Regions from separate parts of the Halomonas sp. Ps84H-12 genome, predicted to be linked through region 2. Evidence: predicted binding sites of a transcription regulator. Region 2 holds the regulator's gene; the other holds the start of a gene.
What was found. Region 2 encodes FNR, which switches genes on or off when oxygen is low (the NO sensors DNR and NnrR bind a similar motif). Its sites were predicted from a motif close to TTGATNTANATCAA; they were not measured.
Positions count from the first base shown of each region.

Region 1: a site for FNR is predicted at 985-998, ahead of NH344_RS16280 (DUF2933 domain-containing protein). Genes of this name have one in related genera too.

Region 1 covers NZ_JAMXSJ010000044.1:14,427-18,504, reverse strand. Annotated here, with positions in the region: one part of gene NH344_RS16285 (IS3 family transposase) at 1-545, opposite strand, end outside; AL1L pseudoknot at 439-555, opposite strand; one part of gene NH344_RS16285 (IS3 family transposase) at 545-830, opposite strand; gene NH344_RS16280 (DUF2933 domain-containing protein) at 1,161-1,337, shown strand; gene NH344_RS16275 (hypothetical protein) at 1,378-1,722, shown strand; gene NH344_RS16270 (APC family permease) at 1,943-3,280, shown strand; gene NH344_RS16265 (hypothetical protein) at 3,308-3,766, shown strand; gene NH344_RS16260 (Spy/CpxP family protein refolding chaperone) at 3,888-4,078, shown strand, end outside.
Region 2 covers NZ_JAMXSJ010000017.1:74,274-78,351, forward strand. Annotated here, with positions in the region: gene hemN (oxygen-independent coproporphyrinogen III oxidase) at 1-1,272, shown strand, start outside; gene fnr (fumarate/nitrate reduction transcriptional regulator Fnr) at 1,330-2,082, shown strand; gene ttcA (tRNA 2-thiocytidine(32) synthetase TtcA) at 2,069-2,980, opposite strand; gene NH344_RS10115 (DNA polymerase III subunit epsilon) at 3,056-3,706, opposite strand; partial or broken gene NH344_RS10120 (putative nucleotidyltransferase substrate binding domain-containing protein) at 3,712-4,078, opposite strand, start outside.

The DNA.
Region 1 (4,078 bases), on a different contig from region 2:
TTTCATCGACGTTGCTACGCGCCAACCCACGATACAGCGTGCATAAACATCGATAACGAACGCAACGTAAACGAAGCCAGACCAGGTAGCGACATACGTAAAATCGGCCACCCAAAGCTGATTAGGACGCATGGCCGTAAAGTCACGTTTCACTAAATCAGGTGCTCGTTTCTGGTCGGGATCACTGATCGTCGTGAAGGGGCGTTGGCCTCGCACCACGCCGCGAATCCCCAGGCGTCGCATGAGTCGTTCTACGGTGCAACGAGCAACATTAACCCCTTCACGGCGGAGTTGCCGCCAGACCTTACGAGCACCGTAGACGCAGAAGTTTTCTTCCCACACGCGCTTAATCTCAGCGGTAAGAAACGCATCCTGCCGATATCGATCTCCCCGCCGCTCAGGATCGGTCTCAAGTGCCTTGTGGTGGTAATACGTCGATGGGGCGATTGGTAGCTGGCTACAAATCGACTCGCCCCCGAACTGAGCACGATGCTCGTCGATAAATGACACTATCAATTGGGTTTGCGGTCGAGCTCCGCTTGGGCGAAAAAAGCAGCCGCCTTACGAAGAATTTCATTGGCGCGCTTCAATTCGACGTTTTCACGCTCTAGCTGCTTGAGTCGTTCATTTTCAGGCAGATTAGCCGAGCTATCTCCCTGCGTGAGTTCTGAGCGTTTGCACCAGGCTCTTAAGGTCTCTGGTGAACAGCCAAACTTGCTGGCAATGGAGCAGATCGCCGCCCACCTGGACGGGTATTCGCCTTGCTGTTCAAGGACTAATCGAACAGCTCGCTCCCGGACTTCTGAAGAATATCGTTTTGGTGAGTTCATAACTCCATCCTCTCAAGATATGGAGTCTCCGGTAAAGCCGGGGCGGTTCAGTAATACCCATTAAGCTTTGTATCGCTCACCGAAAACCTAATGATGATGGGAATGAGGCTATGGATACCGCTTGGGTAATTATCGCCTACTTTTTGCGAGGCGCTTGATCAGGATCATATTTCCCTCCGATGCTGTTCAGGTTGCGTTCAGACAAATCATCCATGCTGTTATTGGGGTTATTTATTTGATTTTTCCCAAACCAACGGCCTTAACTGCTGTTGGCTCTTTGGGCGAGTTACTGAGGTGATTATGAGTAACAGTACAAGTAGTCGTTTGCTGATGTTGTGGGTGCCACTTGCTGGGTTTGTCATTTGGGCGGGATACCTGATGGGAACCGAGCACCGTCTCCACCTATTTCAGTTCTTACCTTTCCTCTTTTTGGCAGCATGCCCACTGATGCATATTTTCATGCATAAACACCACGGCGGTCATAAGGACAAAATAGACAAGAACTGAACCACTCTATATATACATGTACGCGCCTGGGAGAAAGACCATGAAAACGACACAACAAGAGCACCGCTTGGGTGTTTCCAAAAACACACTGGTGACTCGGAATTTAAAAATCAAGCCCAGTAAATCCAAACGCATTGAAGAAGCGCTGTCAGATATCGACCGACTCTATGGAATGGATAAGGTGGTCTACAACGAGAAAAACCGAAATATCAGCCTTGCTTACGATGCGCTGAGGCTCTGCATCGATGACGTTGAAAAAATTCTCAAGCTCCATGACATACAGGTCAGCGCTGATCGGTGGAACCGCTTTAAGAAGGAGTATTACCGTTTCGTCGATCAGAACGTTAAAGACAACGCTAAACAGGAACCTTGGAGCTGTCATTAATAGTCATAACGGCTACATGACACAACCAGGAGCAAGACTAGCTAGTTTAGGGTAAGAGCTGCTTGCCTGTGGCCTCGCAAAATCAGACCTTCCGTTAGTCATTTGCCATGTGGCTGCACATAGGTTCTATATTTAATTTATATAGCATCAAAAAACACCGCACAGGAGTCCTCGGCAGTTATTGCTGCTGTGGTTGCCGTTAATACAAGGAGTCGCTTTCATGGTTGGGCAGGATAGAACGCCACAATATAAAGAAAACAGTCTTTCGTTGGTCGGTGCCGTTGCATTAGGCACCGGCGTGATGATTGGGGCCGGTATTTTTGCGCTAACCGGCCAAATGGCCGAAATGACTGGTCGGCTATTTCCTCTAGCCTTTCTGGCCGCTGCCGTCATTGTCTCTTTCAGCGCTTATTCTTACGTTAAAATGTCCAATACCTTCCCATCAGCAGGTGGGATTGGCATGTATTTACAGAAAGCGTATGGCCCGACGCTTCCCACCGCCTTTCATGCCCTCCTGATGTATTTTTCCATGGTGATCGCACAGAGTTTTTTGGCGAGAACGTTTGGTTCCTACACGCTTGAGTTGTTTGACCTGGGGGATCGTTCACTATTTGTGCCCCTACTCGGGGTTGGTTTACTGCTAATAGCCTTTTTGATCAATTTATCCGCCAACCGCTTGATCGAGACCGTCGCCTCGGTGCTCGGATTTATCAAAATAGGTGGCATTATAGTGTTTGGTATTGTCGGCGTGTTTATTGCCGACTCCATCGAAATGGGTGCTGGCAACGATGCACCTACGCCTACGATAACGGGCTTTTTAGGTGCTACGGCGCTCGGCATACTGGCATTTAAAGGCTTCACGACGATTACCAATAGTGGTTCGGAGCTTAAAGATCCTAAGCGGAATCTTGGCAAAGCTATCACGATCTCGATTGCGCTATGCGTGGTGATCTATGCCCTTGTCGGTTTTGCCGTTGCCAGCAACCTATCTTTGCCTGAAATTATCGAAACCCAAGACTACTCCCTGGCCGCCGCTGCCCGTCCCGCACTGGGTGAAGCGGCAGTTGCGTTTACCGTCATTCTCGCCATGTTAGCAACGGCGGGCGGTATCATCGCCAGCGTCTTTGCCGTTTCACGCATGCTCGCCATGCTGACAGAAATGAAGCTGGTTCCTCACCGCCATTTCCACATGCCCGGCAGTGTACAAAAGCATACACTGGTGTACACCATCGTATTTGGCTTAGTGCTCACCGCTTTTTTTGACCTGAGCCGCATCGCAGCATTAGGCATCATTTTCTACCTGATCATGGATATGGCCATCCACTGGGGTGTGCTTCGTCATCTCAAGGACAGAGTGGGGGCTAATCCTGTTATTCCTAGCATTGCCATACTACTAGATGCTGTCGTGTTAATCGGCTTTTTATGGGTAAAAGCCATTTCGGACCCCATGGTGCTCATCGTTGCTGGTGTAGTAATGGCTACTCTTTTACTCGGCGAATGGATTTTCCTATCCAAACGCGACGCTTCAAACGATAGCGAGCACTCTCACACTCATTAACGTTAATAGCGTTATAGGAGGTACCAAATGGACGTTAGAACCTTTGGTGAATTGATCGATTGGACCCGTCAGTTACACGAGCATCTTGCAGCTTGCCTTGCTCATTGCGCCGATATACACGAAGAAGAGCGCGCTCGCATGTTGCTCAATTACTTAGCTGCACAGGAAGCGGAAATGCAGCGCGTTGTGGCGCGCTTTGAACAGACTGTTGACGCGAAAGCATTAAAAACCTACGTTTATGACTATTTGGAGCATAAACCTATCCGTACGCATCGTACCTGCGATGCGCCCTATTCCACGCTAAGTGTTGACGACATTTGCCGAGAGGTTTTTGATTTCCATGAACAAACGATAAACCTTTATCGAACCCTCGTTGGCAAAGCGGAAATTCCTGAGGCTAAAGAGCTCTTAGATTCCCTTTTAGCACTTGAAGAGCACGAAGCCATGCGCCTTGTTCGCCAAACGGGGAGAATGAACGATGTCTGAAGACCATAACGAGACAAAGGTGAAAGTCACTGTTACATGGGATTGACCTCTGTGCAGCACGTAGCCGAATAATGTCAGCAAAGGGCCTGAATGGGCCCAACAGCTCGCTAGGAGAAGGATCATGGAAATTCGCAAGCATACTCTCGCTCTCGGACTCGCCCTGGCACTCGGTGCCAGTGGTAGCGGCATCGCTCTCGCCCAGAGCATGCCGACCAATCAGCCCAATCAGGGTAGCGGCATGACGGGCGGCAGCGGCGGCCAAGGCGGCATGGGCCCTGACATGATGGGCGGAATGATGGGCGGCGGCCAGGG
Region 2 (4,078 bases):
GACGATATGACCCAGGCGCTTGAACGCAGCAATGCCAGCCAAAAGCCGCTCTCACTTTATGTTCATGTACCCTTTTGTCGCAAAATCTGTTTTTACTGCGCGTGCAATAAAATCGCCACGAAAAATACAGCCCTCGCAGAGCCCTACTTGTCTCGGCTGGATCGAGAAATGGTGCTGACCTCCCGGCATCTTGATACAAAGCGGCCAGTGCAGCAGCTGCACTGGGGCGGCGGCACGCCGACGTTCTTAACCCTGGCGCAGATGAGCGATTTAATAGACCGCCTGGATGCACGGTTTGGCTTATCGAGCGCACCGGACCGCGACTACGCTATTGAAATTGACCCACGCGAAGCGGATGTCTTTACCCTGCGCCACCTGCAGTCGCTGGGCTTTAATCGCTTAAGCCTGGGCGTTCAGGATCTCAACCCACAGGTGCAGGCAGCGATTAATCGCGTGCAGCCACGGGTGCTCACTGAAACCTTGATGGATGAGGCGCACCGGCTTGGTTTTCGCTCGCTCAACCTCGATTTAATTTATGGCCTGCCCTTTCAAACCGAGCAAAGCTTCGCTGATACCCTAAGCCAAGTGATTGAACTGGGCCCGGCACGGCTGTCGGTCTTTAACTATGCCCATATGCCAACCCGCTTTGCGCCCCAACGACGTATTAATGAAGCCGACCTGCCCAGCGCGGATGAAAAACTGGCTATTTTGCGTACCACTATTGAGATGCTGACCCAAGCGGGCTATGTACATATTGGTATGGATCACTTTGCTCGCCCAGAGGACAGCTTGGCTCAGGCACAGCGCTACGGTACGCTGCAGCGCAACTTCCAGGGCTACTCAAGCCATTCCCAGTGCGACTTGATTGGTTTGGGGGTGTCGGCTATTTCTCGGGTAGATGACGTTTACGCACAAAACCCCACTCAGCTGTCCCACTATGAAGCTGCCTTAGATGAAGGTAGGCTAGCGACCGTAAAAGGGTTACTCTTAAATAAGGATGACCTAATGCGCAGAGAGGTGATTGAGCGCTTAATGTGCGATATGGCCATTGACCTTGAAGCAATAGGCCAGCGTTGGCAGATAAATGCCGCTGACTACTTTTCAACCGCTCTTGAACGGTTGAAAACCGCCGAGCAGGATGGCCTGCTAGTGCGCCAAGGCCTCTATTTACAAGCTACGCCCACCGGACGGCTGTTGATTCGGCACTTAGCCATGGCCTTCGATAATCACCTGCAACATCAGGGCAACCAACGCTACTCGAAGATTTTATAAGCGTATCGAGACACCTACCCCCTGCGCCTATGATGGCTAATAAAAAGGGAGCACCACATGTCATATCCTGCCAGCCAACGACGTTCACTGCTGCAAGAGGCGCGCTGCCAAACCTGTAGCCTAAGCTCGCTGTGCCTACCGCTTGCCCTAGAGCTTGAGGATATGAGCCAGTTCGATGCGATTATCCGCCGCCGCTCGCCGTTGAAAAAAGGCGAGCGGCTGTTTCGCCAAGGAGATCCTTTCACCAGCGTTTACGCGGTGCGCTCTGGCAGCTTGAAGCAGGTGACTAGCGAAGGGAATGGCAACGACCAGCTCACCAATTTCTTTCTACCCAGCGAGCTGGTGGGTCTGGATGGGATTGACGAAGAACACTACCCCGGCACCGTGATTGCCCTGGAAACCACCACGGTATGCGAAATTCCGTTTGACCGTTTGGACTCGCTCTCCGAGGAGCTGCCCGAACTGCGCGGCCAGCTTTACCGCAGCATGAGCAAGGAACTACGAGACGACCGGCGGATGATGCGTTTACTGTCACGCAAAACTGCCGATCAGCGGCTGGCCAGCTTTTTGATTACACTTTCTGACCGTTTTCGGCGCCGGGGCTACTCCCCCTATAGCTTCCGGCTTTCCATGTCACGGGCAGATATGGGCAACTATCTAGGCCTCGCGGTGGAGACGGTTAGCCGTATTCTTAGCCGCTTTCAGCAGCAAAACGTGGTGGCCGTCTCCGGGCGCGAGGTCAATATTTTGGATATGCAGCGCCTCATCACCCTAGCTGAAGAGGAAGCCCAGGCGGTTAACTCACGTTAAACGCCTGAATGCGCCCTTCCATCAATGCGGCCTGCTTCGCTTCCAGACCGGCAAAATCAAACAGCTCACGGTCGGCAAGCTGCGAAGGGGCAACGTTGGTCACCGCTTTGAACATACTCTCCAACCGGCCGGGGTGTTTTTTATCCCACTCCGCCAGCATCTCTTTGACAACCTGGCGCTGCATATTGGGCTGAGAGCCGCACAGGTTGCAGGGAATGATCGGAAACTCCATCAGCCTTGAAAACTCCGCAATATCCGCCTCTTTGCAGTAGGCCAGCGGGCGAATCACGATGTTTTTACCATCATCCGAGAGCAGCTTCGGTGGCATGGCTTTTAAGGTGCCGCCAAAGAACATATTGAGAAACAGCGTCTCCAGGATATCTTCCCGGTGGTGACCCAAAGCAATTTTGTTGGCCCCAATCTCCTCGGCAAAGCCATACAACGAACCACGCCGCAGCCTTGAGCAGAGTGCGCAGGTGGTTTTACCTTCCGGGGTTTTCTCCTTCACCACCGAGTAGGTATCACGCTCCAGAATGTGATATTCCACGCCTTGCTTATCCAGGTACTGGGGCAACACGTGTTCTGGGAAACCTGGCTGCTTCTGATCCATATTGACCGCTACCAGGGAAAAATTAACCGGTGCGTTGCGCTGTAGGTTGCGTAGAATCTCCAGCATCGTATAGCTATCTTTACCACCAGAGAGACACACCATGACCCGATCGCCATCCTCGATCATGTTGTAATCGATGATGGCGTTCCCTACTTCGCGCCGCAGGCGTTTTTGCAACTTGTTGAATTCACGCTTCTGCTTGGCATCCTGCAGCTCATGCTGCTGGACAAGGGGCTCGTCAGACGCGCTGTCTGACGAAGTGGGGTCAAAGTAGTCAGGTTGTAACATGATCGTCGCACTGCCGATGGGTGAAGGAGCAGCGCATATTCTAACAACACTACGAAGCTCTACCCAATACAAACCCTAGGCAGTTAACGCTATCTCGCGTTGAAGACGCAGATACAGCAACGCGCTGGCGGTGGCTTCGCTGACCACGCTGGGCCAGGTTAATGGGGGCAGGTTCCATCGGGTAAGCGCATCACCAAGGCAGCTGCTGGCTTCGATATGAGGATGCAGCCGCCGTAGCTGACGCCCGTGCAGCTTGGCAATATCCACCTGCGCGTTAGGCAGCCCGAATCCCAGCACGTTTCGAAACAGCCCATTAAGCGGCTCAATGGTGTTCTCTAATTGCCACCCGACTAACGGCCGATTGCCAATAAACTCCGCCAGCTCACTCAGACACTCAGCATCGGGAGAACGGGGCGAGTGCGTGGTATGCAACTGATGATGGCGTCGCAGAGTAGCAGGCGCCAGCGCCGGTGACGCGGCTAAGGTGGCCACCCACGTACGGCTGGTGTGCACTTGGCGCGGGCTTAGCACCACCGCCGCCACACTCAATACAGCGGGCTGAACGGCGCTTACCTGGCACGCCATGGCCACGGCCTCTTCCCCCATATAAGGCTGAAACAGCCAGGCATAGGGCGAGTCCGCCCAGCGACGGCGGTCGCTCTCACGCTGAAGCAGAGTGCGCAGTGAACCGCTGAACAGGGTCATATGTCGATCTAACAAGCGCATTCCGCTCACGAATACTCCAAATGGTAACGATGGGAAAGACGCTGCTTAAAGTCTTTCACGATGTGTAGGGCTTCACGCAACAAGTCCCGTTCTAGCGAAGAGAGCTCCTGAACGACCACTCGATTGGTGCGTTTAGGGTTGGCGTTATCCAACTCCTGAAGCTGCTGACGAAGGCGTAGCTCGGTAAACAGCGCCAGTGCCTCGCCTAGATCATCAGCAAAGCGGCGGTCAAGCCGCCCATCGGCGGCCAAGGCATCTAAGCGGTCCAAGGTAGAGGTCGCATTAATGCGCCGCTCAAGGGCCATCGTACGCACACCGTGGACTATCGGAAAAATACCGCCTTTTTTGATATCAATACCGTGCTGGGGCTTT